DNA from 2 places in the Lysinibacillus sp. BF-4 genome. Region 1 is predicted to be linked to the other one. Evidence: predicted binding sites of a transcription regulator. Region 1 holds the regulator's gene; the other holds the start of a gene.
What was found. The regulator CtsR, encoded in region 1, represses protease genes until heat stress. The targets are predictions, from matches to a motif close to ATGGTCAATAAAGGTCAAACA.
Positions count from the first base shown of each region.

Region 2: CH76_RS07245 (ATP-dependent Clp protease ATP-binding subunit) is a predicted target of CtsR. The motif match lies at 13,263-13,283, and genes of this name have one in related genera.

Region 1 is NZ_JPUW01000006.1:7,901-24,239, reverse strand. It holds gene radA (DNA repair protein RadA) at 1-927, opposite strand, end outside; gene CH76_RS04030 (ATP-dependent Clp protease ATP-binding subunit) at 1,016-3,469, opposite strand; gene CH76_RS04025 (protein arginine kinase) at 3,491-4,540, opposite strand; gene CH76_RS04020 (UvrB/UvrC motif-containing protein) at 4,533-5,045, opposite strand; gene CH76_RS04015 (CtsR family transcriptional regulator) at 5,047-5,526, opposite strand; gene CH76_RS04010 (DUF4870 domain-containing protein) at 5,658-5,975, opposite strand; gene CH76_RS04005 (class I SAM-dependent methyltransferase) at 6,061-6,741, shown strand; gene corA (magnesium/cobalt transporter CorA) at 6,756-7,718, shown strand; gene CH76_RS03995 (hypothetical protein) at 7,764-8,009, opposite strand; partial or broken gene CH76_RS14270 (protoglobin domain-containing protein) at 8,324-8,863, shown strand; gene CH76_RS14265 (methyl-accepting chemotaxis protein) at 9,107-9,634, shown strand; gene CH76_RS03985 (acyl-CoA thioesterase) at 9,675-10,157, opposite strand; partial or broken gene CH76_RS14200 (DUF4003 family protein) at 10,304-11,199, opposite strand; gene rluF (23S rRNA pseudouridine(2604) synthase RluF) at 11,305-12,009, shown strand; gene CH76_RS03965 (GNAT family N-acetyltransferase) at 12,036-12,539, opposite strand; gene CH76_RS03960 (ABC transporter ATP-binding protein) at 12,647-13,354, opposite strand; gene CH76_RS03955 (ABC transporter ATP-binding protein) at 13,354-14,133, opposite strand; gene CH76_RS03950 (branched-chain amino acid ABC transporter permease) at 14,123-15,067, opposite strand; gene CH76_RS03945 (branched-chain amino acid ABC transporter permease) at 15,080-15,955, opposite strand; gene CH76_RS03940 (ABC transporter substrate-binding protein) at 16,032-16,339, opposite strand, start outside.
Region 2 is NZ_JPUW01000017.1:100-16,438, reverse strand. It holds gene CH76_RS07320 (DUF418 domain-containing protein) at 1-132, shown strand, start outside; gene CH76_RS07315 (fumarylacetoacetate hydrolase family protein) at 163-1,065, shown strand; gene CH76_RS07310 (YisL family protein) at 1,143-1,508, shown strand; gene CH76_RS07305 (alpha-amylase family glycosyl hydrolase) at 1,656-3,089, shown strand; gene CH76_RS07300 (YwbE family protein) at 3,082-3,279, shown strand; gene CH76_RS07295 (IS4 family transposase) at 3,475-4,599, shown strand; gene CH76_RS07290 (MFS transporter) at 4,977-6,173, shown strand; gene CH76_RS07285 (ABC transporter permease) at 6,170-7,114, shown strand; gene nikC (nickel transporter permease) at 7,111-7,923, shown strand; gene CH76_RS07275 (ABC transporter substrate-binding protein) at 7,928-9,484, shown strand; gene CH76_RS07270 (ABC transporter ATP-binding protein) at 9,495-10,289, shown strand; gene CH76_RS07265 (dipeptide/oligopeptide/nickel ABC transporter ATP-binding protein) at 10,279-11,046, shown strand; gene CH76_RS07260 (Cof-type HAD-IIB family hydrolase) at 11,099-11,911, opposite strand; gene CH76_RS07255 (metal-sulfur cluster assembly factor) at 12,013-12,321, shown strand; gene CH76_RS07250 (Crp/Fnr family transcriptional regulator) at 12,410-13,099, opposite strand; gene CH76_RS07245 (ATP-dependent Clp protease ATP-binding subunit) at 13,305-15,434, shown strand; gene CH76_RS07240 (IS30 family transposase) at 15,482-16,339, opposite strand, start outside.

The DNA.
Region 1 (16,339 bases):
TTCTACTAGAATGGGGCGTGTCCCCTCCATTGATGCTACGATACTCGAGCCAGCCGCTCCTTGTGAGCGCTCTTGTAAAAACATTTCTGAAGGATTAAGCACTTCATTTAATCCATTTTGTAGCATCTCAAAAATCGCAATCTCATTTGTTGAGCCAAAGCGGTTTTTTTGGCTTCGTAAAATGCGGTACGTATGATGGCGCTCTCCCTCAAAATAAAGCACAGTATCTACCATATGTTCCAGTAAACGAGGGCCAGCAATTTGCCCTTCCTTTGTTACATGCCCTACGAGAAAGATAGCAATGTTTTGCGTTTTAGCGATACGCATCAGCTCAGCTGTACACTCTCGCACCTGTGATACACTACCTGGCGCACTCGTCACCTCAGGGTGATGCACAGTTTGAATAGAATCGACAATAACAAACTTAGGCTTTACTTGTTCAATTGTTTGATGCAAAAATTCTAAGTTAGTTTCGGCATAAATGTAGAGCTCTTTAGATGTTACACCTAAACGCTCTGCACGTAGCTTTGTTTGACGAATAGACTCCTCACCTGAAATATACAGCACGCGATGGTTAGCGTTTGATAAAATCGCAGATACTTGTAGGAGCAACGTAGACTTACCAATACCTGGGTCACCACCTATTAAAATCAAAGACCCCGGTACGATGCCACCGCCAAGTACACGGTTAAACTCATTCATTGTAGTAGGTACACGCGCCTCTTCTACAGTTTCTACATTTACAATAGGTGTAGCTTTTGTAGTAACTGTTGCTGAGTGTTGGAAAGCACCACGTGGCCCTTTTGTTACTACCTCAATTTCCTCAACCATCGTATTCCATGCCCCGCACCCTGGACAGCGTCCCATCCATTTTGCAGACTCGTAACCGCAGTCATTACACGCAAATTTTGTTTTTTTCTTTGCCATAATAGCCTCCTGTTTTCTTTTAAGTATAACAGAACATATATTCGAATCAAAAAACGAGCTACTCCTTTATAGAGTAGCTCGCTCATAATTATTTCACACTAGCACTTGGTGTTACCTGCTGTACTTTAAAGTCACCATCAACATAATCAAAGATGATATTTCCACCTTTAGCGATTGTACCTTTAAGTAATTCTTCAGAGAGACGGTCCTCTACATGCTTTTGTAAGGCACGACGTAGTGGTCGTGCACCGTACTCTGGGTCATAACCCTCATCTGCTATTTTTTCTAAGGCTGCCTCTGTAAATTCTAAGGCAATATCTTGTTCAGCTAAACGATTAGTTAATGACTTAGCCATTAATTGAATAATTTCTTTTAAGTGCGCTTTGTCCAATGAGTGGAAGACAATCATCTCGTCAATACGGTTTAAGAACTCTGGACGGAAGGCTTTTTTCAATTCTTCCAACATAACACCCTTCATATCCTTATGTTCATTTGCTGCACTCTCATTAACATTAAAACCTACATTTTTGCGATACTTCAGTGCGTCTGCACCAACGTTTGATGTCATAATTACTACCGTATTACGGAAGTCTACAACCCGACCTTTAGAGTCTGTTAAGCGTCCATCATCTAATACTTGTAATAAAATATTAAAGACATCTGGGTGTGCTTTTTCAATTTCATCTAGTAACACTACTGAGTACGGTTTACGACGTACCTTTTCGGTTAATTGTCCACCATCTTCAAAGCCAACATAGCCTGGAGGCGAGCCCACTAAACGTGAAGTTGAGTGTTTTTCCATATACTCAGACATATCTACCCGAATCATAGCATCCTCATCACCAAACATTACTTCCGCTAGCGCGCGTGCAAGTTCAGTTTTACCAACCCCTGTTGGTCCTAAGAAAATAAACGAACCAATAGGACGCTTTGGATCTTTAAGCCCTGCACGTGCACGACGAATTGCGCGAGAAATGGCTTCTACTGCCTCGCCTTGCCCGACTACTCGTTTGTGTAGTTCTTCTTCGAGGTTAAGTAGTTTTGCTGATTCTTCTTCAGCAATTTTAGCTACAGGAATACCTGTCCACATCGCTACAACTTGTGCAATATCGTTAACTGTTACTTCTAATTCAGCCTTATCTTGCTCTTCTTTCCACTTATCTTTCATTTCTTGCACTTCAAGTGTAATTTGTTTTTCGCGGTCACGGAATTTAGCCGCTTTTTCAAACTCTTGTCCTTGTACGGCTGCATTTTTTTCTGCGCGCACTTTATCTAACTCTTCTTCTAAATCTTTTAAATTTGGTGGTAATACATAAGAACGTAAGCGTACTTTAGAACCTGCCTCGTCAATTAAATCAATCGCTTTATCCGGTAAAAAGCGATCTGAAATATAACGATCACTCATTTGTGCAGCCGCTTCTACTGCTTCATCTGTAATCTTCACACAGTGGTGTGCCTCATAGCGATCACGTAGTCCATAAATAATTTGAATCGCTTCTTCTACTGAAGGCTCATCGACTTGAATTGGTTGGAATCGACGCTCAAGCGCCGCATCTTTTTCGATATATTTACGGTACTCATCAAGTGTTGTTGCACCAATACATTGTAGCTCTCCGCGCGCTAAGGATGGTTTTAAGATGTTAGAGGCATCAATCGCACCCTCTGCACCGCCTGCTCCAATTAATGTGTGCAATTCGTCAATAAATAAAATAACATTGCCTGCTTGTCGAATTTCTTCCATTACTTTTTTAAGGCGGTCCTCAAACTCACCGCGGTATTTAGTACCTGCTACAACTGTACCCATATCTAATGTCATAACACGTTTGTGACGTAAAATTTCAGGTACTTCATTATTAACAATTTGTTGTGCTAACCCTTCAGCAATTGCTGTTTTACCAACACCTGGCTCACCAATTAATACAGGGTTGTTTTTTGTACGGCGAGATAACACTTCAATGACACGTGTAATTTCCTTACTGCGTCCGATAACAGGATCTAGTGTCCCTTCACGTGCGATTTGTGTTAAATCACGTGCTAGTCCATCTAATGTCGGTGTGTTTGCTGGTTGGTTAACAGTAGCGCCATTCGGTGTTTGCTGACCATGCTCACTATTACCAAGTAATAATAATACTTGCTGACGCGTTTTATTTAAGCCTACCCCCACGTTATTTAAAACACGTGCAGCTACGCCTTCCTCTTCACGAATTAAACCAAGTAAAATATGTTCAGTACCAATATAATTGTGATTTAATTTACGCGCTTCATCTGCAGCTAGCTCTAATACGCGCTTAGCACGTGGCGTATGATGCACAACTGCATCTACTTCCTCAGTACCATGCCCTACTAGTTGCTCGATACCTCGTTCAATCATTTCTGGTGTAACATTGGCTGCTGCTAATGCTTTAGCGGCAATACCTTCTCCTTCACGCACAAGTCCTAACAGTAAATGTTCAGTACCAATTTTTGAGGCCTTCCAACGCTTTGCCTCATCTTGCGCTAAATTTAACACCTTATTTGCACGTTCTGTAAATCGATTAAACATACTATTTCCTCCTCTTATACGTTAGTTGGTTAATAAATCTCTAATCAGTGTTGCGCGTGCAATGTCACGTTCATTCGTTGGCATTGCCTCGTTTTTATAATATTGCAGGAAGCCTGGTTGCATACAGCTAATACAAGCGTTAACAGCTTTAATCGTTACGTCTGTAATAATGCCAAGGTCGATACCTAAACGTATGCTCGACAATCCTCTTGCTGCTTCCTCACTAGTTATCGTACGTGCATAACGTAACGTACCTAGTGCTCGTTGTATTTGATCTTCAAGTAGAATGCTAGATTGTTGCATTAATGCTTTACGTGCACGCAACTCATATTCAATTATTTGTTCTACTTGCTGTTGTAAGTCATGTAAAATTTGCTGTTCAGATTTACCAAGGGTTTCTTGATTAGAAATTTGGTAAATGTTACCCAAACTTGCACTACCTTCTCCATATATACCCCGCACAACCATACCTAAGCGTAGCATGGCTTGAATAATTACATTCATGCGATTGGTCATAGTAAGTGCTGGTAAATGTAGCATTACGGACGCTCGTAAACCTGTACCTAGATTAGTAGGACAACTTGTTAAATAACCGTATTGCTGATGATACATATAGGGGTGTGCCTGTTCAATTTGGCGGTCAAGCATTAAAGCATGCTCATAGGTTTCTTGAAGTTTAAGACCAGGCGCTAAACATTGGATGCGTAGATGGTCCTCCTCATTTACCATAATGCTTGTTTGCTCATCCGCAGCAATAATTAATGCTCCTTGCTGTTGCTGTAAAAATTGCGGACTAATTAAGTGTTTTTCAACTAACACCTGACGTGCTAGTAAAGGCATCTCTTGCAAGTCAAAATAATGTAAGCCTTCTACATTATCCAGTAAAGCATGTGTTACTTCACGTTCAATTTCCGCTTCCTCTCCTTCTGTTAAATAAGGTGGAAAGCGAAATCCCTCAAGATTACGAGCTAGGCGTATACGACTACTCATCGCTACACTATTTGGAGTTGCATCAGCTAATGTAATATCACAATCACGCGTGTATCGTAAAAAATCATCGATATTATTCATTTGCCTTCCCCTCCTGTACCTTAGCCTCTAACTCTTTAATGGCATCTCGTAGTAAGGCAGCTTGCTCAAAACTTTCGCTTACTACGGCTTCTTGCATTTGTTGTCGTAGTGAAGCTACTTCATTTTGCATCGCTTTTTTATTTTCCAACATAGTTGGCATAGCACCTACATGTTGTAAATCAGCTTGAATGGGCTGCAAAATTTTAGGTATTTGCTCTGCAAATGTGTCGTAACATGTAGCACAGCCAAAGCGCCCCGTTTTACGGAAGTGCGCATACGTATAGCCACACCCTTCACAACGTAATTGTTCTTTACGTATATTTTTAGGTGCTTGCCAGTTAGCAAGTAATTGTTGAATTGAAATCGGTTCTTTTGGCATTTCATTTGTAAAGGGATAAAAGTTTTGGGCGCATTTCTCACAATAATGGTGGATAGCTTGCTCACCATTGTTATTTTTAGAAATTGTTATAACGGCTTGCCGTTGTTCACAGCGTTCACATAACACATTACTCACCTTCTTTTCGTTGTTCATATTTCAGGGTTACAAGTACCGAGCTTAGCACACGTGCTCTTAGCTGATCACGAAGCGGTAACGGCACATTTAATGTCGTGCGCATCGTCGCAGCTAAAATCATTTTTGCCTCTCGTTTTGTAATAACTTCCTCATCTAATAAACGATAAACATAATCCTCTGCCATAGTTTGTGTAGCCTCATCTGCAATTTGGGTAATCATAGCTTCAATTAACTCTTTTTGCGAATGTGGTTGCACACGTAATATCCTAATATAACCGCCACCACCACGTTTACTTTCAACTAAATAGCCACGTTCCTCTGTGAAGCGGGTGTTAATTACATAATTTATTTGTGAAGGTACGCAATTAAACTTAAGCGCAATTTCACTACGTTTAATCTCCACTGTACCTTGATCATTTAACTCAATTATTTGCTTTAAATAGCTTTCTATAATATCTGATGTATTTCGCACGATAACCACCTCTCTTAACATTTATGGTTACTGACTTTGACTATCTTTGACTTTATTATAAAAAAATCAAGATTGTATTGCAAAAGAAAACCCTTCAAAAAAAGTAGTGTGCCCAAGGGGACACACTACTCTTATACTAAGCGACCAACGATTGGGTAATTCCATGTTTCGCCTTGTAGCGCACGGATAATACCAATAATTGGAGCACAGATATAAATTAAACCAAAGATAATTAAAAACGGAAATCCAATGATTAGGAATGTAAATGCCCATGATACGCTAAGTAACACAGCTAATACAATTTGAAATAATACAGCCTGTACAGATAAGCGACGGACCTCTTCATCATTCGTTACAAGTGTCGCGATAAAAAACATAATGACTGGCACTAAAAAGGGCGCGTAATAAAAGCTTGAGTGTACGATTATTTTAGAAAGTTTATTATCCAAAGTCTCTCATCCTTTCTATAAATCCTTTATACTATTTATACGTACACTTTCATAAAAAGTTTCAAACACAAAGGGGGATTTTTTGATGAAATTTGATAAAGAATTAAGTGCGGAGTACGAACGTGGCATTCGACGCACATTGCCAAGTTATGATGCGATGCTACGTTTGTCACAGGCATTTTTACAAATGGCATTACCTAAGCAAGCAAATATTTTAATTGCAGGCGTAGGGAGTGGCAACGAACTTTTGCATTTTGCTGATACTAACCATGCATGGCAGTTTACGGCGCTCGACCCGTCGCAGGCAATGCTTACGATTACCCAACAAAAATTATATGATCAACAGCTACAAAACCCTGTAGAGTTACTAAAAGGTACTGTACTCAACGTGTCGCTAACTAAACAATTTGACGGCGCTACTTGCTTACTTGTTTTACATTTTATTAAAACCCGCGCTGAGCAAGTTGCCACTGTAAAAAAGTTAGCCGAACACATTAAACAAGGCGCACCTTTTATTATAGTTTGCAAATGCGGAGAGCAAGGTACAGAACAAACAGAGCAGCAGTTTGATTTGTGGCGCGCTTACTGGCTACAAAATACTAAACTTTCGGTAGAACAAGTGGCTTCAATGGAGAAGCAAATCCGTAGCCTAAGCTTTATTACAGAACAAGAGATGGTATGTATTTTGAAAGATGCAGGCTTTGAAAAAATAGCGCGATTTTTCTCTACTACATTATTTTGTGGTTGGACATGCTATAAAAAATAAGGAGTTGATGGAATGTGATACATACTATTGCTCGCACGAAGGAACAAAAACTTGTTGAGGGCATCCCATTAGAACAATTAGCAAGTGGCGACTTTGATTGGTATTGGGTCGATTTTGATAAGCCTACTGTCGAAGAAGAAAAATTATTAGACAGCTTCTTTCACTTTCACCCACTGGCCATTGAAGACTGCTTAATGCGCTTGCAACGACCAAAAATGGATTATTACGATGACTATTACTTTTTTGTTACGCATCGTATTAATGATGATACGCTCGATCCTGAAGAGATTAATTTATTTGTTTCCGAAAAATTTGTCGTAACGTTTCACAAGGAACATGTACCTGAAATTGAAATTGTGCGCCATCGTTTAGCAACAAAACCAAAGAAGTGGGATACAACATCTTACTTTGTGCTCTACCAAACGATTGATAAAATCGTTGATAGTTATTTTCCTTTAGTTTATAAAATTGAAGACCAATTAAATCGCCTTGAAGACGAAATGACCTATCATAACAGTATGAAAACGATGCAGTTTGTCTTTGACTTCCGCAGTGACTTATTACATTTACGCCGTATTATTTTGCCAATGCGTGATTTACTGTACCGTATTTTAGGCTCTTACCGTTTTCCACTTAAAAAGAGTGAACGTGCCTACTTTGCCGATATCCATGACCATTTAATTAAGCTAACAGAAATGGTAGAGTCCAATCGTGAGCTTACTGCAGATATGCGCGATAGCTATATGGCAATGAACTCTAACCGCATGAACGGCATTATGATGACATTAACGATTGTTTCTACCATCTTCATTCCACTTACCTTTATCGCAGGGATTTACGGAATGAACTTCGAAAACATGCCCGAGCTTGCTGGTAAATACAATTACTTTATTGTATTAGGTGTAATGTTTGTTATTGGCATTGGTATGGTGCTCGTCTTTAAAGCTAAAGGGTGGTTTAAATTATTTAAACCTTAAAAAAATGCCAACCTACTTCATTTATCTGTAGGTTGGCATTTTTTATTATTTATCTTTTTTCTTTAAAAAGTTAATATCCGTACGGTCTGGCCAATAATCATCGCGGTTATCTTCACTTGCCTGTGGAAATAGGAAGTATGAAATAACACCTGCAAATAATGTTGCGCCAGCAATAATTAATAAACGTTCACGAGACTCTACAAGCGGATGAAACTCACCTAGCATATAAAAAGCGGTAGCTGCTACAATAACCATCATCGGTATTACAAACTTAAAACGTTGCCAATGCATCGCTTGTTCCTCCTTATCATAATCTACTAACTTAATACTAGCATATTCATTTTTTTTTTGATATTAAGGTCGTTACAATTATGTGCCAAAAGCTGTTTTTTAGGCACCACGATTCACTTTGTACTATAATTAATCTAGTAAGTATAGCATAGCGCATAGATTTTACGTTACAATCTTGCTATTATAGCTAGTAACCCCTTTGCCCTATTCCTAATTTTTCGTCTTTTTCGATAATTTAACTAACATCTCTTACATTTTCACGTCATTTACTACATAAACGACAAAACATATTTTTATTAAAAGGAGTCTTTTTTATGAGTTGGTTTACAAAAAAAGCAAACGAGCCGCAAGTCATTCTCGACCCTGCTTCATATTTATCACAAGTACATATTGATTTAGCACATTACCCATCCATCCAGAAGCAACTTGATTTACTCGAGCTAACTAAAGACGACTTAGCGATTATCAAGCAGCTTCAACCTCATTTACAAGAGGTTATTCCCGTGATGGTAGACCGCTTTTATGAAGGCGTTAGTGCAAATGCTGAGCTTACTTCTATTATAAGTACACACTCACAAATTGAACGTTTAAAAATTACATTACATCGTCACATTAGCGGTATTTTCGATTCACGCATTGATGATGCTTATATTCAAGACCGTAAGCGTATCGCTGCTGTGCATGTGCGTATTGGTCTGCAATCAAAATGGTACCTAGGTTCATTCCAGTCTTTGATTACTACATTTATTAACTTACTCACATCTTTACAACTTTCTACTTCAGATGCTGCACGCGCTATTACTGCATTTACTAAGCTCATTAATTTAGAGCAACAGCTTGTTATTGAGGCTTATGAAAATGTCGAAAAACTAGCACGTGAGCGTGTTAATGATCGTAAACAAGGCATCATTAATACTATCCAAAGCACAGCGCAAGAGCTTAACGCCATTAGCGAAGAAACAACAGCGGCGCTTCATGAGATTTCGTCGGAGGCTAATGATATTGCAGAAGCTACTGAACAAGGTTTAGTTCTAGTAGCCGAAACTGAACAAAAATCTAAGCATGGTCAAACGGAATTGCATGAGCAAAATGAGTTAATGCATGTCATTTTAACAAGCGTCAATGAACTCGACGTTACAATGAATAAACTACGCGACTCATCTAATAAAATTTCGGAAATTGTTAATCTAGTTACTACGATTGCTGACCAAACTAACCTGCTTGCACTTAACGCTTCAATTGAAGCAGCACGCGCGGGTGAACATGGTAAAGGCTTTGCTGTAGTAGCAGATGAGGTGCGTAAACTTGCAGAAGAAACTAAGAAAGCCGTGTTAAACGTTTCACATCTGATTAATGATACCGAATCTAACATCAGCTCAATGGCTAGCTCTGTAACGAATGTGGATGCTCAAATTCACCAAAGTGTAGCGACACAAACACGCTTGTCCGAATCGTTTGGCGCTATTACAACAGCCGTGTCTGGTATTCAGTCACAGTATTTAAATACATCCCAAGATATTTCTAAGATTTCATTGTTGATTACAGATATGTCCCAAGCAGCTGGTCTCGTATCAACTTCATCTGATGCACTTATCGATGTCGTTGGTCAGCTCAGCGAAGATTAAAAAAAGGAGAGGTTGCTTATATAGCGACCTCTCCTTTTACTTATTTATGTGTAATCATTCGTTTCTTTTTACGATGTTCACGACGTGCAGGCCCTGTATTAAATAAGCGATGTTCTACTTCAGTTTCAGGAAACACGCTCGGAATCTCGCGTGGATGACCTTCACCATCAACAGCTACCATCGTCACAAACGATTCAGTTGTAAGCTTTTCCTCACCTGTCATTAAGTTACGTGAAACTACACGTACGTAAACTTCCATGGACGTGCGTCCTGTTGAGGTCACAATCCCCTCAAGCTCAATGACATCTCCCTCGCTTGCTGGCGATAAAAAGTCTACAGAGTCAATTGAAGCCGTTACAACTTCTCCCCTTGCATGCTTCATAGATGTGATTGCAGCAATTTCATCAATATATGCTAATACCTTACCACCAAAAATAGTTTTATGATGGTTTGTGTCTGGTGGTAAAATCAAGTGGCTTTGAATCGTTCTTGAATGCCCCATAGGCACCTTATTTGTTTGCATAGCCTAACACCCCTTTTAAAAATATCGTTATTGTGTCAATCTTACCTATACTTTACCTGATAAATCAACACTATTTTATTATCTCAAAATAGTTGTGTTTTACGCAACATAGTCAGCAATATATCACCATTGTTTCATGTGAAACATTATGTAGCACTATTCGTGTTCATTAGTGTGACTGCTACCGTCATTTGTTGCGCTTGAATAGCTGTTTCGATTGCTGTCAAAACACTCGCTTCAAGCATACCGTCCGTTTCTCCCTTAGTAATATGCACAGTAATTTGAATAGCACTATACAATGCATATTGTTTGTACCATTTAAACTGCTTCATTTTAGCTAGAGTGTCAGATAATCCAATAATATGTGTTAGCTGGGTATCGTTATAGTTCAATAAAGTTAATAACCCAATAATAACGTAGTGTTGCGCCTTCTTTTTAATACCAAATCGCACTAACTTTTGTTCCATAGCTACGATATCTTCAACACGTGTAGACTGGTAATTTGCATCATCCATTGCTAATAACTGAGCTAGCCATAATAATTCGTTACTCTTATAATAACCACGCGCCGTTAAATCTTTGATGTATTGGTGTACAGTATCAGCTAGTTGCACAGGATTTTGTTCTTCCTTCACTGTTAAAAGAACTGCATAAGGCACATCATCATGTGTAGTTAAAAACATATGGTGTGTACAAAGGGTTGTGTAATAGCTCATTGCTCTTTTAGCATGTGCCTCGTCCTGTATATAGTTTGCTCGATTAATAATTCATAGTTCGCTAATAATTGTGCTACAGCTTCTTGTGCATCAGTTGCTGGCATTAAGTTTGGCAAAATCATACTGATGTTACTGCGTAAGTAAGAAAAAGCTCCTGTTTGCTTTTTTACTTCCTCTTTGAGAGCTTCATATTTTGCTATTTCAAAACCTTCGTCACGCAAACTGAAAGTAGTTGTTAAAGCTAATAATAATGGTGTGGTTGCTTGATAACGCAATTGTTGTTTAACCACGCCATATACTTCTTCTAAACGTTGTTCGATTATCATACATATCACTCCTTTACCTTTATACGAACGAGGCTCGCGTTTTGTTTCAATACGAAAATTGATTTCGTGTATACTAAGAGAAACTACAATAAATAGGTGATGACATTGCGAATTAATAAATTTTTAAGTGAAACAGGTATTACATCACGCCGTGGCGCTGATAAATGGATTGAGGATGGACGTATTAAAATTAATGGTGAGCTTGCTACATTAGGTAGTCAGGTAAACGAAGGCGATGAAGTGCGTGTTGATGGCAACATAGTCGAACGTGAGCAAGAGCTTGTATACATCGTGTTAAACAAGCCTGTTGGCATTACAAGTACAACTGAGCAACATATTAAAGGCAATGTGGTTGATTTTATTAATCACCCATTGCGTATCTTTCATATTGGTCGCCTAGACAAAGATTCTGAGGGCTTATTACTGTTAACGAATGATGGTGATATTGTTAATAAAATCTTACGTGCCGAAAATCACCACGAAAAAGAGTATATCGTTCAAGTGGATCAACCAATTACGGATGACTTTATCGAACAGATGGGTGCAGGCGTTGATATTTTGGATACAACGACGTTACCTTGCCGTGTCGAAAAAATTTCGCGTAGTGTATTCCGCATTATTTTAGAGCAAGGATTAAATCGTCAAATCCGCCGTATGTGTTCTACACTTGGATATGGCGTACAGCGTTTACAACGTATCCGCATTATGAATATTGAAATTGGTAATTTAAAAGTAGGTCAATGGCGAGACCTTACTACAAACGAACGCGAAACATTGTTTAATTTATTAAACTACACACCAAAAAAATAACCGAGTGAGGCGTAAGCCTTTCTCGGTTATTTTTTATATTCGGTACGTAGTACACTCATTATAATCTCATCATGGTAAACGCCGTCTAAACAAATCGCATCACGAAGTACACCCTCTTGTACAAAGCCAACCTTTTCGTACACAGCAATCGCTCGTGGATTATGATTATATACTTCTAGCTGTACGCGATGTAAATCTAAATCCTCAAAAGCAATACGCAATGCCTCACGCACAGCTGCACTCCCATAGCCTTGACCAAATTTTGTACGATCATGGAGCGCAATGCGGAAGCCAACGGAATGATTTTCGGTATCAATATTCATCAGTGTAAAATCACCAATCACCTCATCTTGCAAGCAAATGGCGTAATCACGTCTCGTATTATCCATACTAATACGCTCATAATATGCCTCAATTTGCGCTAAAGTAAAACTCGTACGCGTGCCTGTAAGGTAACGAATTTCTTCGTCCTCTGTTGCGCGTAAATAGCTTGCCATATGCTCCCTTTGAAGCGGTTTAATTTGTATCATTACCGTCACCTCTTTATTAATTGTACAGAAAAACTGTAGTTGGGACAAATGGCTATATAAAAAATAAGAAACCGCACAGTTGCGCGGTTCCTTTCTTGCTACATATATTATAGCCCACCTAAGTAAGCCGCTTTAACTTCATCACTTTCTTGTAGCTCTTTAGCTGTACCTGCTAATACAATTTTCCCTGTTTCTAGCACATATGCACGATTTGCTACAGATAATGCCATATTGGCATTTTGCTCGACTAATAAAATCGTTGTGCCTTCTTTATTAATTTGCTCAATAATGCTAAAAATATTTTTCACCATCAGTGGTGCTAACCCCATTGATGGCTCATCTAGTAATAGCAGTTTAGGCTTTGCCATGATTGCTCGTCCCATTGCTAGCATCTGCTGCTCACCACCAGAAAGTGTGCCTGACTGCTGTTTACGACGCTCTAATAGCCGCGGAAACAATTCATACACATGGGCTAAATCTTTAGCAATACCTGCGCGATCCTTACGCAAGTATGCACCAAGGTCGAGGTTTTCTTCTACGGTCATATTGGCAAATACACGACGCCCCTCTGGTACATGTGAGATACCTGCTTTTACGATAGATTGGGCGGGCTTCCCTGCAATGGACTCACCTAAATATTCAATGCCACCACGTTTTGGTTTTAGTAACCCTGATAATGTTTGAAGTAATGTGCTTTTACCTGCACCATTTGCACCAATTAATGTTACAATTTCGCCTTCATTTACCTCAAGTGAGACTCCCTTTAATGCTTGAATGTTGCCATAGTATACATCAATATCATTTACAAGTAGCATTAATCAACGACCTCCTCACCTAAATACGCTTCAATTACTTTTGGATTATCACGAATTTCCTGTGGTGTACCATCTGCAATTAATTGCCCATGGTCCAATACATAAATGCGTTCACAAATTCCCATAACTAAATTCATATCATGTTCGATTAATAAAATAGTTAAATCAAATTCTTTACGGATAAATGAAATTAACTCCATTAAATCCTGTGTTTCTTGTGGATTCATACCTGCGGCTGGTTCATCCAATAGTAATAACTTAGGTTTGGCTGCTAATGCACGCGCGATTTCGAGACGGCGTTGTTTACCATAAGGGAGATTACGTGCTAACTCGTCCTTATATTTATCTAAGCCGAAAATTTTTAAAAAGGCGAGTGATTCTTCTTCCATGCGCTCCTCTCCAGAGAAGTGCGTAGGTAAACGGAAAATAGAAGAGATAATCGTGTGCTTAGCAAGTGAGTGGTTAGCTACCTTTACATTATCTAGCACAGACAAATCTTTAAATAACCGAATGTTTTGGAAGGTACGACTAATACCACCGCGCGTCACTTGGTAAGGCTTTTTACCATTAATAACGTTGCCATCAAAAGTGATTTTGCCTTCTGTTGGTTTATAAACACCCGTTAGCATATTAAAACTTGTAGTTTTACCCGCACCATTTGGACCAATAAGGCCAACTAGCTCACCTTGCTGTAACGTCATGTTAACTCCTTGTACAGCTTTTAAGCCACCAAATGTAATGCCCATATTATCCACATGTAAAATTGTATTATTCGTCATTTGTCATACCTCCCTTTTTTTTAGATTTAAAGAGGTCTGTAATTTCCTTAGTTCCCATTAGGCCTGTTGGACGATATAGCATAACTAAAATTAACACAAGGCTATAAATAATCATGCGTGTCTCTGGGAAGTTAGCTAAGTAGGACGATACTAGCGTTAGTAAAATCGCCGAAATCACCGATCCTGATAAGCTACCTAAGCCACCTAATACTACAAAAATTAAAATATCAAAGGACTTTAAGAAGCCAAAGGAACCTGGTTGGATGATATAAGTGTTATGTGCAAAAATTGCGCCTGCTACCCCTGCAAAAAACGCACCAATCGCAAAAGCCGCTACTTTGTAGTATGTCGTGTTAATACCCATTGCGTCCGAAGCAATTTCGTCCTCGCGAATCGAAATACATGCACGTCCATGACGCGACTTAGTAAAGTTGGAAATCACAATGACTGTAATTAAAGCTGTGAAGAAAGCATATGTCCATGTCGTCATATGGCTAACCTGCATACCAGCTGCTCCACCAACATAATCAATGTTTAAAATTACAATTCGAATAATTTCAGCAAAGCCTAATGTGGCAATTGCTAAGTAATCTCCCTTTAAACGTAATGTTGGAATACCAACCAATAAACCTGCTAGCATTGCAACAACTGCACCTGCTAAAATAGCGACAATAAATGGCATGCCAAGCTTCATCGTTACAATAGCCGACACATAAGCACCCACTGCTAAGAAGCCTGCGTGACCAATGGAAAACTGACCTGTTATACCAATAACTAAATGTAAGCTTACTGCTAACATTAGGTTAATACACATCGTAATCAGCATGTTTTGATAGTATAAATCAATAATGTTCATCGAGATTAGCGCTTGCCCTACTGCATAGATGACTAACGCTATTACGAGATAACCCCAAAAGATTTTTGATTTTTTCATCGTTTTCGTCACCTACACTTTCTCGCGAGCATTTTTGCCAAAGATGCCCTCTGGTTTAAATACTAAAATTAAAATTAAAATAACAAAGGCTGCTGCATCTCGCCATAATGAAAAGCCTAACGCGCTTACTACGGTCTCTACCACACCTAGTAGCATGCCCCCAACCATCGCGCCTGGGATAATACCAATACCTCCAAGTACTGCCGCAATAAAGGCTTTAAGCCCTGGGATTACACCCATAAATGGATCAATCTTTGTATAGTAAAGACCAAAGATTACACCAGCTGCCCCTGCGAGCGCTGAGCCAATCGCGAAAGTTGCCGAAATTGTATTATCAACATTAATCCCCATTAGCTTTGCTGCATCTGCATCATGTGAAACAGCACGCATAGCTTTACCGATTTTCGTTTTTTGTACAATGAACTGTAATAAAATCATAAGACCAATCGAAACAGATAAAATTAAAATTGAATGCGTACCAATTTGTGCACCAAAAATTGTAATTGCTTTGTTTTCAATCGTATTTGGGTATGACTCTAGTTGTGCGCCTCTAAAAAACACGACCGTATATTCAATCAGTAACGACACACCAATGGCTGTAATTAGTGCTGCGATACGTGTAGAGTTACGCAGTCGTTTATAAGCTACACGCTCAATAATTACACCGAACACTGCACAAAGCATCATGGCTAGTAATAATGCTGCAAAGAAATTCATTTCCCATTTAGCAATGGCATAAAAGCCAATAAAAGCGCCGACCATAAAGACATCACCATGCGCAAAGTTAATGAGTTTAATAATGCCATAAACCATTGTGTAGCCCAGTGCAATAAGTGCATAAATACTACCTATCGAAATCCCATTGACTAGCTGCTGAACCCATTCCATTTTCCTCACTCCCTTATCAATGCTTTAACCGAAAAAAAGAGGGCGAAGTTGATCGCCCCCATACCTACTCACTTGTTTACGGATTAACTTTAGAGTTGAACTTCTGTTTACCGTCTACGAATTCGAGAACTGTGGCTGTTTTAACTGGGTTGTGGTTTTCGTCAACTGAGAATGTCCCTGTAACTAATGTAAGATCCTTTGTATCTGCTAATGCTTTTTTGATTGCCTCGCCATCTAATGAATCTGCACGCTCAATCGCATCTTTTAAGAAGTACACACTGTCATAACCAAGTGCATTAAACGCATCCGGTGACTTATCGCTATATTCCTTTTTAAAAGCTGCTACAAAATCTTGAATTTTTTTGTCTGGGTCCTCTGCTGAAT
Region 2 (16,339 bases), on a different contig from region 1:
TCTGGGGTTTTAATTGCGGTGACCATTTTTATTGTACAAGTTGTACTAGCAGACCTATGGTTACGTAAATTTAATCAGGGACCTCTTGAAGCACTATGGCGAAAGTTTACGTACTTCAAATTACGTGTATAGAAAGTAAAAGGATAAAGGAGCGCTATAACCATGAAAATTTTATCATTCAAAGTGAATGAAGAAGTAAAGTTTGGACCGAAAGTAAAAAAACAGGAAGCTGTTTGGGACGTTCAGGCGATTCAGCAAGAGTTAAACGTACTTCCATCACTTGTACCGACAATCATTGAGGGTATTGCACAAGGCTTTGATTTTGTAGAAAAAATGCGTAAATTAGTTGAGGCTGCTGAGCAATCAGACAACCCTGAGCAATTTAAGCATGAGTTTTCAGCAATTGAGTGGCTATCACCAATTCCACGCACACCAAAGAACGTAATGTGCGTTGGGCGTAACTACTATGAGCACGCTGAGGAAATGGGCGGAGCAGAAGCGTTAGAAAACGTTATGTTATTTACAAAATCACCAACAGCGATTACAGCGGACGGCGCTGATGTATCTGCACATGCAGATTTAACAGCACAGCTGGATTATGAGGGCGAGCTAGCTATCGTTATTGGCAAGCAAGGTAAAGCCATTCCAAAAAACCTAGCGTATGATTATGTGTTCGGCTATACGATTGGTAATGATATTACAGCGCGCGATCTACAGACAAAACACAAGCAATTTTTCTTAGGTAAAAGTTTAGAAGGCACTTGCCCACTAGGCCCTTACCTTGTAACGAAGGACGAAATTCCAAATCCACATAATTTAACGATTGTAACGAAAGTTAATGACGAAATCCGTCAAAACGGTTCGACTAAAGATATGATGCACAAGGTAGAAGATTTAGTGTCGTTTATTTCACAACACGTAACACTTGAGCCAGGTGATGTTATTTTAACAGGCACACCTGCTGGCGTAGGTAAAGGCATGAAGCCACCAACATTTTTACAAGCAGGCGATGTTGTAAAAGTGTCGATTGAAGACATTGGTACGCTTGTAAATCGTATTAAGTAATAATTAGTATCGTTTGAATAACACCTATACTCATGTTAGGATAGTTTTGATACAAAATTAATGAGGTGGGGAAAACTATGAGCTTTTTAACAGAAACAACGCACTTGCATATTACAACATGGGTAATTGGCGTTGTACTATTTGTTATTGCGGCAATGGGTGCTAAACCAAATAAAGGTTTACACATGGCATTACGCTTATTCTACATTTTAATTATCATTTCAGGTGCAGCATTATTCTTCAAGCACCAAGGTATTGATAATATGATGTATGGCATTAAATTCTTAATGGGTATTTTAACAATTGGTATGATGGAAATGACATTAGTGAAGAAGGCAAAAGGGCAAGCATATAACATCTTTATGATTTTATTTGCAGTGTTCTTATTCATCACATTATTCCTAGGCTTTAAATTACCAGTAGGCTTTAACTTCTTAGGATAATAGTAAATCGCGTCAGCTTAGGCTGGCGCGATTTTTTTGTCACGACTTTGTCAAATCTAAATTTGCGCTAAATTACATAAAAGATAGCGGTTACGTAGTGTTATTTGATAAACTTACTTTTGTATGATGTGAAGGAGAGGAAACGCTTTGAACATAAAAAAATGGTTGGGTACAGCGGTAGCGGGCGTGCTACTTGCGACGGCAATACAATTGCCAGCGTCAGCGGCTCAAGAAAAACGCACGATTCAAGATGAAAGTATTTACGACGTGCTAGTAGACCGTTATTTTAATAAAACGAGTAAGAATGATTACGAGACAGACCCTAATGATCCTGCAAGCTTTGCGGGCGGTGACTTTGGCGGACTGCAAGAAAAATTTAACTATATTTATGATATGGGTTATACGATTATTTCGTTAGGTACGGTATTTTCTACTGACAAATATGACGGCTCACTGCCAACAAGCCATACAACGCTTGAGCGTCGTTTTGGTACGCAAGAGGAGCTAGACGAATTAATTAAAACGTATAAAAAATATGATATCCGCATGATGGTCGACTTCCCATTAGGGCAAGCAAGTGTTAACCATGAGTGGGCAACAAATAAAGACTGGGTAGCCTCTACTGAAGGTGACACGATTAAATGGGATTTAACAAATAAAAAACTGCAGCAAGCACTTATTGAGGCAGCTACAGATTTTGTTAAGCAAAATGACGTAGCAGGTATTCGTGCAACATACTTAGCTGATGCACCAACAGCCTTTTTAAATGATTTTATTAAAGCGATTAAAGCACAAGGCGATTACTATGTTATCGCTAAAGGCGAGAGCGATGCAGATTTTGACACGGATTACAGCAGTGAAACAAACAAAATCTTCCGCGAGGCTTTTAAAAATGTAAACGGTGATACTTCGGCAATCCCAGCGCTAGTAGAAGGTGGTAAACCAATGCAATTAATGGTTGATGAGCTTGATACAAGCCGCTTTACGCATGATATTGCAGGCGAGGGTATGTTTGCGCCAACGCGTATGCGTATGATTTTAGGTACATTATTTACATTACCAGGTACACCAGTAGTGCAATACGGTACAGAAATTGCAATTAACGGCGAAAAAGCACCAGACACGCACCATGTCATGAACTTTAGTGTAGACAAAGAGTTACAAGGTAACTTGCGTAATGTAATGCAACTACGCAATGATTCGCCAACTTTACGTAATGGTGATTTTGAGGTCATCCAAAATGATAATGGTTTATTAGTTTATACACGTACAAGTGAAGATGAACAGTGGGTAATCTTCGTAAATAATACAGATAAAACAAAGCGCGTTATTTTAACAGAAGAACAACTTGGCAAAGATAAAGAGCTACGCGGTATGTTTGATCGTGATATCGTACGTGAACAAAACGGTGAGTATGCGTTAGTGTTAAACCGTGAAATCGTAGAGATTTATCAAGTTATTGAAAACCAAGGGTTAAATAAATCCTATATGGTAGCACTTGGCGCAGTATATGTATTATTTGCGGCTTTTGTTATTATTGTAGTAAAACGTGCACGCCAAGGGAAAAAACGCAATGCGTAATGGACAAGTACGCAACGACATTCACCCAGGAAGTAAAGTAGCCATTGTACTCAAAAAAGATCAACGCACAGGTAAGCTGACAGAAGGCATCGTTCAAGATATCTTGACGAATAGCGCTCGCCATCCACATGGTATTAAAGTGCGCTTAACAGACGGTCAAGTCGGTCGTGTGCAACAAATTATAACGTAAAACTAAGCAAACACTAGAAGAAAGTGAAATTTCTTCTAGTGTTTTTTTGTATAAAAAAGATCACTAGCGTCGCATTAAAATAATTCAACGCATCATATTAAACTGAATTTTCTGTCATATAACCCAGGCACAAAAAATCCTTTATACTGGTTGGGCGGTAGTAAACCATCCAAATCCCATACAAAGGACATAAACATGGATAAGTTTACACGAAAAACATCATTTGAACAATGGTTTTCACCGATTTCCTCCACAAAACTTGAGGAATTGGTAGAAGCCTATCAATTAAATTACTATACAAAAAAGCTACACATTGCTTCATTCCTGAAATTATTCGTATTCGCACAGCTCAATGAAACCGAAAGTCTTCGGGCTGTCAGTGAGACATTGTTTTCAGACGACCTACAAAAAGTAACGGAATTAGAATCGATTAGCTTTTCCCAGCTGGGACGCCGATTAAATCAGCTACCTACAGCGGTTTTCCAGCAGCTCTTTCTCGATTTAGTTGCCCGAATTCATGAAAAAACGCAGTATAAGCAGCATCGTAAAACCACGACACCATTGAAAATCATTGATTCGAGTACGTTGCCACTGAATTTGAACAATCACAAGTGGGCGGAGTTCCGAAAAACAAAATCAGGGATCAAGCTTCATTTACGCCTCGTTTTCTTAGAAAAAGGCTGTTCGTATCCAGACAAAGCCGTGCTGACAAACGCAAAAGAACACGATCGTGGTCAGCTAGAAGTACTCGTTGACGACAAAGAATGCATGTACGTCTTTGACCGTGGTTATTTGGATTACGAGCGATTTGACCGCATGACCGATGATGGCTATTTCTTTGTCTCAAGCTTGCGGAAAAACGCCGTTATTCGTGTAATCGAGTCGTTTAAATTGCCAGAAGATACACGCGTGTTATCCGACGAAATGATGTTGATTGGCACCACACAAAATCGTGCAGAAAATGCCTTTCGTCTGATCAAAGTGTTGGATTCGAAAGGTAACGAACTGCATCTGATCACGAATCGATTTGATTTGAGCGCCGATGAAATCGCTGAATTGTACAAATCACGTTGGGCAATCGAGTTATTTTTCAAATGGTTGAAGCAGCACCTGAACATCAAAAAGTTCTACGCGCAGAGCGAACAAGGCGTGCATAATCAAGTGTACATCGCGATGATCGTTTATTGCCTGCATGTGCTGGCACAATTGGACACGAACAGCTCAAGAACATATTTACAAATTAGTCGTTTACTCAAAGCGGCACCGTGGAAATCCGCTCACTTATGGATACGAAAAATCGCTGGAAAAGCGGTCCCATAAAGGTTTTCTCATCTCTATCGCACCCGTCAAAGGATATAGTAAAAAAATGGATGTTTCACTACCTATGTTTAAGTGTATTTGTTTTTCTTCTCAAGCGGAAAAACAAGAAGACAGAAAATTCAATTAAAATTTACGCGACGCTAGTGAAAAAAGATAAAAGTAAAATAGTTAGTATTAAAGAATAAAAAAAGGGCTTTTGTGCTTAGAATACTTTAATTTACTAATTTAAGTTATATAAGGAGATTTATTGGGGGTATAATTAGACTTGTTTATGAAAGATATTCTCAATTAGAGGGAGATAGTTATAAAAATAAAAAACTGATAATTTTTAATTTTATAATATGTTTTCTCTGATAGATGAAAGGAGGCCGTTTTGAGTGAAGAGAGAGCCGCTATCGTTAGGAATGATACAAATGTATGGATTAGCGATGTTTTATTTCACAGCTAATGCAGTACTAACAGTAATCTTTCCTTTACAAGCTTCAGCTGGAGGAATGCCAGAAGCGGAAATTGGCATCATGATGGGGATGTATATGTTTGTTTGTATGATTTTACGTCCTTGGGCTGGACAAATGGTAGGGAAACATAGCGTGTTTACTATCATGAAGTGGTTGCTTGTTGGGCACGCGATTGCATTACTTTTATATGTCATAGTAGGTGTAAGTAGTCTATATCTTGTACGGATTTTACAAGGTGTTGTAACAGCATTTTTCTCGATGGCAATGCAAATTGGTGTGGCTGATGTGTTACGAGATGAAGATAGAGGACAAGGGATGGCTATGTATTCCTTATCTACCGTATTACCAGGTTTGTATGGTCCAGCTCTAGCTCTGCTACTCTGGTCACAGCAAAGCCACACTACGTTAATGTTACTTATTGTATCCCTAGCATTTTTACCGTTACTCTTTTTTATTAAATCACCTTTACCTAAAACAAAAAACGACAATACATCTTTTACACTACATGAAATGTTTAAAGCGTTTGGTACGGCTAGGAAAAATAAAGGTCTTGTCACATCCTCTATTATTATGTTACTTGGTGCCAGTGTATTCGGTGCTTTATCAGCATTTTTGCCGTTGTTTTTAATTACAACAAAAACTGGTAATGCAGCATTTTATTTATTTTTACAAGCAATTGTAGTAGTGACTAGTCGATTTTTATTTAGAAAATACATCCCTTCGGATGGAAATTGGCACCCTAAGTTTATGGCAATTGTATTAGTGAGTTCAATTATGGGAACGACTTTACTAGCTGTTCTACCTCACATTAATTATTTGCTATATAGTAGCGCCATTTTTAATGGAATTGCTACAGCCATGCTTTACCCCACATTAACAACACACATTTCATTTGTGGTCCCTGACGCACAACGTCATATTTTACTAGGTATTTTTCTTGCATCCTATGATCTAGGATTTTCGTTAGGCGGCTTTATGATGGGATTTGTTATTCAGTATGTATCTTATCAAGCGATGTTCATTACATGTTCTATAGTTGGTATAGTGGCGCTTATTTATAACTTTGCGGCTACATTACCACCTCGCGAAGATGAGGGGGAGCCTGTTAATTCATGATTCGTTACTTGTGGCAGCGCTTATGGCAACTTGCTTTATTATTAGTAGGCATTTCATTTATTACATACGGTCTTATGTATATTAGCCCGAGTGATCCAGCAGAAATACAGTTACTTGCTAACGACAGTACACCAACAGAGGAAGCTCTCAAGGCGTTGCGAGAAGAAATGGGCTTAGATGATCCATTTATCGTACAGTATACACGTTGGATGAAGAATATTGCAGTCGGTGATTTTGGCTATTCGCATCATTTTCGACAAAATGTTGTAGATGTATTACTAAGTAGAGTTCCATTGACATTGTATTTATCTGTCGTGGCTTTTCTACTATTTATTATAAGTTCAATAGTTTTAGGCATATTTTCTGCGATATACCAAAACCGCTTGGCAGATTATATTATCCGCTTATTTTCTGTAATGACAATTTCCATACCAGGATTTTGGTTAGGTCTCATTTTGCTTTATATTTTTGGTGTTAAGTTACATTTATTGCCTATAACCTATACGAACACTTGGCACAGTATTATACTACCGGCGGTAACTTTATCATTTCCTTTGATTGGGAAATATACAAGGTTATTTAGAGCTGAAATCGCTGAGCAGTATCAACAAGACTATGTAGTTGGTGCGCAGATGACAGGTACTTCTGAAATTACTATTATGTTGCGCTATGTTTTACCTAATGCCATCATTAATATTTTACCACTAATTGGATTGTCAATAGCCACATTGCTTGGAGGAACGGTCATCGTAGAAATGATATTTTCATGGAATGGGCTAGGGAAGATGGCTATGGATGCGATTACTTACCGTGATTATGATTTATTACAAGCTTATGTATTAGGTATGACAACCATATATGTTTTCTGTAATTTACTCGTGGACTATGCTGTTTATTTAATGGATCCACGTATAGCTAGAGATGAGGCGTTAGCGGAATGAATAATAAGCGTATTTATTTCATCTTAGGAAGTTTAAGTTTTATATTGCTACTTTGTTGGCTAGGTCCTTATCTAGCCCCTAATGATCCCTTAGCTACTAATTTAGGGAATGTTTTGCAACCACCGAGTTCACAATATCCTCTTGGTACCGACCAAGTAGGACGTTGTATATTATCGCGAATCTTATATGGTGCTAGAACATCTATTGGACTGACATTGTTATTGCTTACTTTAGTAAGCAGTCTAGGTTTTTTAATCGGTCTGATTGCAGCACTAAGAGGCAAGTGGCTAGATGCGACTTTGATGAGATTAGCCGATATGATGCTTGCTTTTCCTGAAATTATATTTGTCATTGCGGTTGTTGGAATGCTTGGTCCTGGTGTTATGAATATGATACTTGCCTTATCACTTATTTGGTGGACGAAGTATGCACGTTTAACACGTACTTTAGTACTTCGTTATAAAGACGCTCATTTTATTAAGGCAGGGAAAATGGCAGGGGCTAGTAATAGTAAAATTTTTATCGCTTACATGTTACCTAATATCTCAGCTCCACTCATTATTCAATATATGCTCGATATAGGGGGGATGATGTTAACAATTGCAAGCTTGTCCTTCTTAGGTTTAGGTGTTCAAGCTCCTACGCCTGAATGGGGAAGCATGTTAAGTGAAGGACGTACGTATCTTCAAACGGCTCCTTGGCTACTTTATTATCCTGGCATAGCTATATTTATTGTAGTGTTATTATTTAATTTACTTGGTGATAAATTACGAGATTGGTTAGACCCTAAATTTGAAAAGGAGAGATAAGAGAATGAAAAAATATAAACGTTTAGCTATAGCTGCAACGATGACAGTGGGGTTACTGTTATCAGCTTGTGGAAATGACAAAAATGCAACAGACTCAGAGAAATCCTCATCAGATAAACAATTAACGATTGCTCACTTTTATGAAATGAAAGAGCTAGATCCGGTTATTGCGTGGGATGGTTGGAATTTATCACGCATGGGAATTGGAGAAAACTTAATTCAGTTAGATGAAAATATGAACATTAAGCCTGTCATTGCACAAGAGTGGGAAGAACAGGATACTAGGACTACAATTTTTACAATACGCGATGACGTAACATTTCATAATGGTAAAGCAGTAGATGCAGAAGCTGTAAAAGCATCTTTAGAGCGTGCAATTGCTACTACTGATAGAGAAGATATAAAAATACCTGTGGCTACTATTGAAGCGCAAGGAAATAAGCTAACGATTACAACGACAGAGCCCTTTCCGACATTGCTAAACAATTTAGCAGATCCTGTATACATTATTGTTGATGCGACAGCAGCAGAACAAGATGAAGCGAAATTTAAGTTACATCCAATAGCAACAGGCCCATTTAAAATCGAGCGTTTTGCACCTCCTATGGAAATGAATTTAGTTAAGCATACTGAGCATTGGAGTGGTGCTGTAGCCGTGGATAAAGTTACAGTCAAAGGCATTGCAGATGATGCTACTCGCGTAATGGCTTTACAGTCTGGAGAGGTAGATTTTATTACCCAAGTCGGTGCTAAAGATGTGCAGTTATTTGAGGGGAATGAAGCATATACTGTATTACGTGGACCTAACTTACGCGTATTTCAATTAGGCATTAATATGCGTAAACCTTATATGAATGATTTAGCATTTAGACAAGCAATGGCACACGCCTTAAATAAAGAAATGTATGCTGAAAATTTAGTAAAGGGTACACCCGCAGTAGGCCCATTTACTAAGGAGTTAAGTTTTGGTTACCAAGGAGAAGATAAGTATCAATACGATGTTGATAAGGCTAATGCGCTGCTTGATAAAGCAGGATTTAAAGATAGTGACGGTAATGGTATAAGAGAATTAGATGGCGAGGATATTATTTTAAAATATGTATTAAACACAGGTCATGGTAATGATGCTGAAAATGTAGCTGTCGCTATTCAAGATGATTTTAAAAAAGTGGGCATTGGTGTGGATGTCGTTCTTGTCGAAAATTTTAATGATATGGTGAATAACGGCGATTATGATTTGGTATGGGAACGTTGGACATCAGCGCCTACCGCGGATCCTGCATATTTTATCGAGGCAAATTATGTTACAGATGCGTTGGGAAACAAAGGTAACTATACAAATGCTGAGATTGATAAAATTGTGGAGGCTTTTCATAATGAATTTGATAAGGAAAAGAGAGATGCTTTAGGTAGAGAAGCAACTGAAATCTTATTGGAAGATATCCCTACATTATTTATGTATTATCAAGAAGGCACAGTTATTACGAAAGCCAATGTAACAGGCATAGCGCGTTTTATGTCTGAAATTTATTATATTGATGAGCGTGTTAAGGTTGACTAGACACGAAATAATGACAATAAAGCAATTACATGTTACAGCGGCTTCGCAAAATATACTTCGAGATATCTCGTTTAATTTAAAGCAAGGGGAAATCGTAGCAGTTGTTGGTGAAAGTGGCTGTGGTAAAACAACATTATTGAAAGCGATAGCTAATTTACTAGCGCCTAACCTTCAAATAAAAGCTGATGCTATAGTAATTAATGCACAAGACGTTAGAGAGTTTTCGAAGAGACAGTGGCGGCGTATACGCGGTAATCAAATTGCCATGATTTTTCAAAATCCTTATTTCTTTTTTAGTCCAGTTAAAAAAATTAAAGCGCACTTTATACAAGCAATACGGAATCATCAAAATTTCACGAAAGAACAAGCGATAGAAAAAAGCCGTAAAATCTTACAAACACTTAATTTTTCGGAAGCAGATGCGAGACGAGTGTTAGATAGCTATGCTTTTGAGTTAAGTGGAGGTATGTTACAACGAGTAAGCATAGCATTAGCAATTGTATTGCAACCTAGTATTTTGTTAGCAGATGAGCCAACAAGTGCACTTGATGTTATTACCCAACAGCAAATATTAGAAGAACTATTACAACTCCGTAAAGTAAGTAATACGTCAATTATTATGATTACACATGATTTAGGATGTGCAGCATATATTGCTGACCGTATCATTGTAATGCACAAAGGTAAAATTATTGAAAGCGCTCCAACAGCTACTCTATTATCAAATCCTCAAGAGACATACACGAAAAAATTATTACTAGCTACACCAAGGTGGTTAGGGGACGATACCGTTTATGCAAAATAAAGTATTACAAGTAGTAAATGTTACAAAGAATTTTACAGTTAAAAACAAAGTAATTTCAGCTGTTAAAGAACTCAGTTTTGACTTAATGGAGAATGAATGGGTAGCAATAGTTGGGGGGAGCGGCTCCGGGAAAAGTACTTTAGCTGAGCTGATAGCTAATATGCAAGATGTGACGTCAGGCGCTATTTATTGGCGAGAGCACCTCGTTAAGCAGCTCTCTTTTAAAACATACTATAAAGACGTGCAAATGATTTTTCAAAATCCCTTACAATCTATTAGCCCACGCATGAAAATCATTGATTTTTTAAGTGAGCCTTATCGTAATTTTTATCATTTATCGAAAGCCGAGGCTAGACATTATATAAAGCAAGATTTAGAAAAACTGTTATTACCAGAACGTATTCTTAATTGCTATCCCCATGAACTGAGTGGTGGACAATTACAGCGTATCGTCATTGCTAGAGCGATGGCTGTCAAACCTAAATTATTGATTTGTGATGAAAGTACGTCTGCTTTAGATATGATGGTACAGCAAGAAGTGGTGCAAGTACTAAAATCTCTACATGCGGAAAATAAATTTGCTATGTTGTTTATTACCCATGACTTAACCCTTGCCTTAACGCTATGCGAAAAAATTTATGTTATGAATGCTGGAGAGATTGTGGATAGTATTGAAAAAGGAAAGACAGTGAATATTCGTCATCCTTACACTCAAAAATTATTAATGGCTTGTGAGGCAATGACATTAGAAAGTTAAAAAATCAGGGTTTTTCTGTGCAGCTTAATGCTACTATGAAAAACCCTGATTTTTATAATTTTAAGCGCTCTTGTAAAACGCGTGCGATACCGTCTTCGTTATTAGAAGCTGTAATTTCATTGGCGATGTTTTTTAACTGATCAATGCCGTTGCCCATAGCAACACCAACGCCCGCAAAGTCAATCATTTCAAGGTCATTATCCTCATCGCCAAAAGCAATAATACGCTCGCGTGGAATATTGAGATGCTTCGCTACTAAAGCGATACCTACAGCTTTATGTAAGCCGTTACGCACAATTTCAATGATATGGAAGGGGGCGCCCCATCTTCTATGGTCAATGAGTTCTGCATGGACATCCGCCAAATGGCTACGAATCGTAGCAACATCTTGTTCCTCAGCTTGAATGAGTAGGGTTGTGGGGTTATCTGGTAAGTAAACGGTTAAGTCACCACGTGTGATTCGCGGTTCACCCATCGTAAAAATTTCAAGCGACTTCTCATTATCTGCATGTAAGTATACATCATCTTTAATTTCAGCGATAATATTTTCGTATTGAAAGTGGTTTATAGAGTCAACAACATCACGAACGACATGTAAGTCAATCGGTGTATGTTGCTCCTTAAAACGTTGGTTTCGAGGATTGTGTACGAAAGCACCATTAAAGTTAACGATTGGTGTCTTTAAACCGAGTGCTTGATAATATGGAATACTTGCGCGGTACGGACGCCCTGTCGCAATCATGACGTAGTGGCCAGCCGCTTGAGCGCGCAATAAAATATCTTTTGTTTTAGGCGAGATGGTCTGCTGATCGGTAAGCAAGGTACCATCTAAATCTAAGACGATTAAATGCGGTTGAAAAATCATAAAAATGTCCCTCACTTTCTGTTAGCATCGTAACGTTACATCAAAGATTTGGCAAGCATTAAAGGCTTCTGTTATGATTACAGAAGATAGGAGTGAAGCAAATGGATGCAGATATGAAAGAAAGTATTTTAGGTGTACTCGAAAATGTAATCGACCCTGAGCTTGGTATTGATATTGTTAACCTTGGCTTAGTGTACGATGTTAATTTAGATGAAGAAGGCACAGCAGTGGTAACAATGACCTTAACATCAATGGGTTGCCCAATGGCCCCAGTCATTGTAGACCAAGTGCAAACCGCACTAAGTGAATTACCAGAAGTGAAAAAGACAGAGGTTGACATTGTTTGGAGTCCACCTTGGTCAAAAGATATGATGTCACGCTATGCAAAAATCGCATTAGGCGTACGTTAAAACAAAAACTACCGCTGACAATTTGTCAGTGGTAGTTTTTTGTTTGTAAGGTTTGGCAGTCAACAGCATGCCACAATACTGTACTACGTTAATCAATTCTACAGACGGAGATAGGGCAGTTTTCGCAGTCAATAGCGTGTTTGAGTTGGTCAAGTTGATGTACGGTGATATAGCCTTTATCAAAGGAAATAATATTGTGTTTTTTTAAATCGTTTAACATGCGATTAATCATTTCACGGCTTGTGCCGCATAAATTAGCAAGCTCGGTATTTGTAAGGGCTAGGTCAATATAAACCGCATCATCTGCCAGCAGTACACCGTATGTATTGGCAAGACGTATTAATGTTGAAAACAAAGCACCTTTTTTACCGTGTAGTACAAGGTCACGTAGTAGACTTTGGTGCTTGAGATTTTCGATTTGTAGCCATTGCATATATTCAATCATTGCATTGGGCTGCGCGGCGATATGTTTCTCCATCATTACCTTTGGTAAGACATAAAGTACAACTGTTGTCAGTGCTGTTGCTGAAAAAGGCGTTAGGGCAGTGGTCGAAAATAACGTAACATCGCCAATCAGACCAGCCTCACTACAAATTCGGACAGTTAGTTCTTTGCCACCTAGTGTTTGTTGGGTGAGTTGCACATGCCCTTGGCTAATATATGCGATATGGTCAGCAAGCTCATCCGCCAATGGGATGAGTGTGTTTTTTTCGAAGGGCATGCGCCTCCCTTCTGTTAAAAAAATATCCTGGATTTGATTATGAATCGCTATCGTCATTTTGATCACCTGCTTCCTGTTAATCTTATATGTACATTTAGTTCCATCGTAACATAAAAATCAGAGCTAAGGCGATAAGGAAAAGGTAGCATAGTGGCAATTTTTAGTGCAAAAAAGACGGAGTGATATTTTGCAATCGGGGTAAAAAGGTTGTAAGATGTAATTAGTCAAAGATGGTCAAACAATAATCAAAGGAGAGAGTGCTATGCAATTTCAACAAACAGATAATAAAAAACCATTAGAACAATTTGGACGTAACTTAACTGAAACCGCAAAGAGTGGCAAAATGGACCCTGTTATTGGGCGTGATGAGGAAATTCGTAATGTTATTCGTATTTTAACGCGTAAAACAAAAAATAACCCAGTACTAATTGGTGAGCCAGGGGTAGGTAAAACAGCCATCGCAGAAGGTTTAGCACAGCGTATTGTAAAAGGTGATGTACCTGAAGGCTTAAAAGAATGTGAATTATACGAGCTTGATATGAGTGCGATTGTTGCAGGTGCAAGCTATCAAGGGCAATTTGAGGAGCGCCTAAAAGGTGTATTAAAACAAGTTAAAGAGGCAGAAGGCCGTATTATTTTATTCATTGATGAAATTCATACAATAGTAGGCGCAGGCAAGACAAGTGGTGCAATGGATGCAGGCAATATGCTAAAACCTATGCTTGCACGTGGCGAGCTACACTGTATTGGTGCAACGACATTAGATGAGTATCGTATGTACATCGAAAAAGACCCAGCATTAGAACGCCGCTTCCAACAGGTAATGGTACGTGAGCCATCTGTGGAAGATACCGTATCTATTTTACGTGGCTTAAAGGAACGTTTTGAGCTTCACCATGGCGTGCGTATACATGACCATGCAATTGTAGCAGCTTCAGAGCTTTCTAATCGCTATATTACAGATCGCTTCTTACCAGACAAAGCAATCGATTTAATTGACGAAGCATGTGCCATGATTCGTACAGAAATTGACTCAATGCCACAAGAACTTGATGCTGTCACACGTCGTATTATGCAACTCGAAATCGAAGAACAAGCATTGAAAAAAGAAACAGATAAAGCGAGTCAAAAACGCCTTGAGCAATTGCGCGGTGAGTTAGAGGAGCTAAAATCATCATCTGAAGGCATGCGCAAGCAATGGAAGCAAGAAAAAGAAGGCTTACAAATCATTCAGAAAAAACGTGAAGTATTAGATGGCTACCGCCGTGACTTAGAGGATGCAGAGGCAAAATACGATTTAAATAAAGCAGCCGAGTTACGTCATGGTAAAATCCCTTCACTTGAAAAAGAAATCCATGAGCTAGAGGATGCGATGGAGGGTGATGGTACACGTATTTTACGTGAAGAAGTAACATCAGAAGAAATTGCTTCGATTGTATCGCGTTGGACGGGTATACCTGTAACTAAATTAGTAGAGGGCGAACGTGAAAAACTACTACGTCTTAAAGAAACTCTCGAAGAACGTGTCGTAGGTCAAGATGATGCTGTGCAATTAGTAACTGAAGCTGTATGGCGTGCGCGTGCAGGTATTAAAGACCCTAATAAGCCTATTGGTTCGTTTTTATTCCTTGGGCCAACAGGTGTTGGTAAAACCGAGTTAGCTAAAGCGTTAGCCGCACAATTATTTGATGCAGAGGAGCACTTTATTCGTATTGATATGAGTGAGTACATGGAAAAACACAGTGTCTCTCGCTTAGTAGGTGCACCTCCAGGTTATATTGGCTATGAAGAGGGCGGTCAATTAACAGAGGCAGTACGCCGCAATCCGTATTCAGTCGTACTACTTGATGAAATCGAAAAAGCACACCCTGATGTTGCCAACATCTTACTGCAAATTTTAGATGATGGTCGCATTACAGATAGTCAAGGTCGCTTAGTGAACTTTACAAATACCGTTGTTATTATGACATCTAATATTGGTTCGCAGTATTTATTAGACGTACAAGAAACACCAAATGCAGATTTAGAAAATGTTATTATGGGTGCACTACGTCAGCACTTTAAACCAGAGTTATTAAACCGTGTGGATGATATTATTTTATTCCATGCTTTATCTAATGACCACTTCCATGCGATTGCTTGGAAATATGTAAAACAATTGCAAGACCGCGTGGCACAACAAGAGGTAACATTAACTGTTGATGATAGTGTAATTGAGTGGATTGTAACAGAGGGTGTGGATGCACAGTTTGGTGCGCGACCACTTAAACGCTTTATCCAACGCCACCTCGAAACAGCAGTAGCACATGAGCTGTTAAAAGGTGATGTAGTGGCGGGCGATACATTAAACGTAATGATGCAAGACGGTCAATGTGTTGTCACAAAAGCATAACAAGTAACGAGGGGCTATAGGCTCCTCTTTTTTTGTAAGATAGATTGTCAAATTAACTGCACCACTTCATATTCAAATGAATCCTGTGCGGTGTTCCAGTTGAGGCACTTTCTTGGTCGATTGTTGATCAATGAAAGTGCTTTTTCTATTTTTGATGATGTGAGTTGCCCCAAATCCATTCGTTTTGGGAAGAATTCGCGTAAAAGACCATTACTATTTTCATTTGTCCCACGTTGCCATGGCGCGTATGGATCTGCGAAGTAAAATGGGATGCCGTACTGTTTTTCAAGTTCGGTGTAGCAGCTAAATTCTTTTCCGCGATCTGTCGTAAACGTTTGAAAACATTGTCTTGGGTAACGTGACAGGAGCTGTTCAATAGCCCACTTCATCGATTGCGCCGAGCGATTCGGGATTTGAATGCCGACATAAAAACGTGTTTTTCGCTCGGCGAACGTCGCCATACATCCTTTCGTACCGCGCGCTGAAACAACAGTATCTAATTCCCAATGGCCAAACGTTTCCCGCGTTTTAATTTCTTTTGGGCGTTGTTGAATAGACGTGCCAACGTTGAAACGACCACGTGTTTCGCGTGGTGCCTGACGTTTTCCTTTTTGACGAAGTACTTGAAGCGTCACGCGAAGCTTTCCTGAATAGAGCCAGCGATAAATCGTTTTGAAAGCGAGTTTTCCTTGAAATAAGGAACCGATAATCTGTTCAGGCGACCATGTCGCTAGTAATTTTTCTTCGATGATGTCACGCAGCTCATCGGTAAACTTTGAACGCGCACCGCATTTTTTCTTCTGCGCAGCTGCGTGCCATTGCGCCTTTTCGGCAGACCATTCATTCAGTCGCTTTACTTCACGTGAAATCGTTGTATGAGAACGATTCAGATGACGCGCAATGGC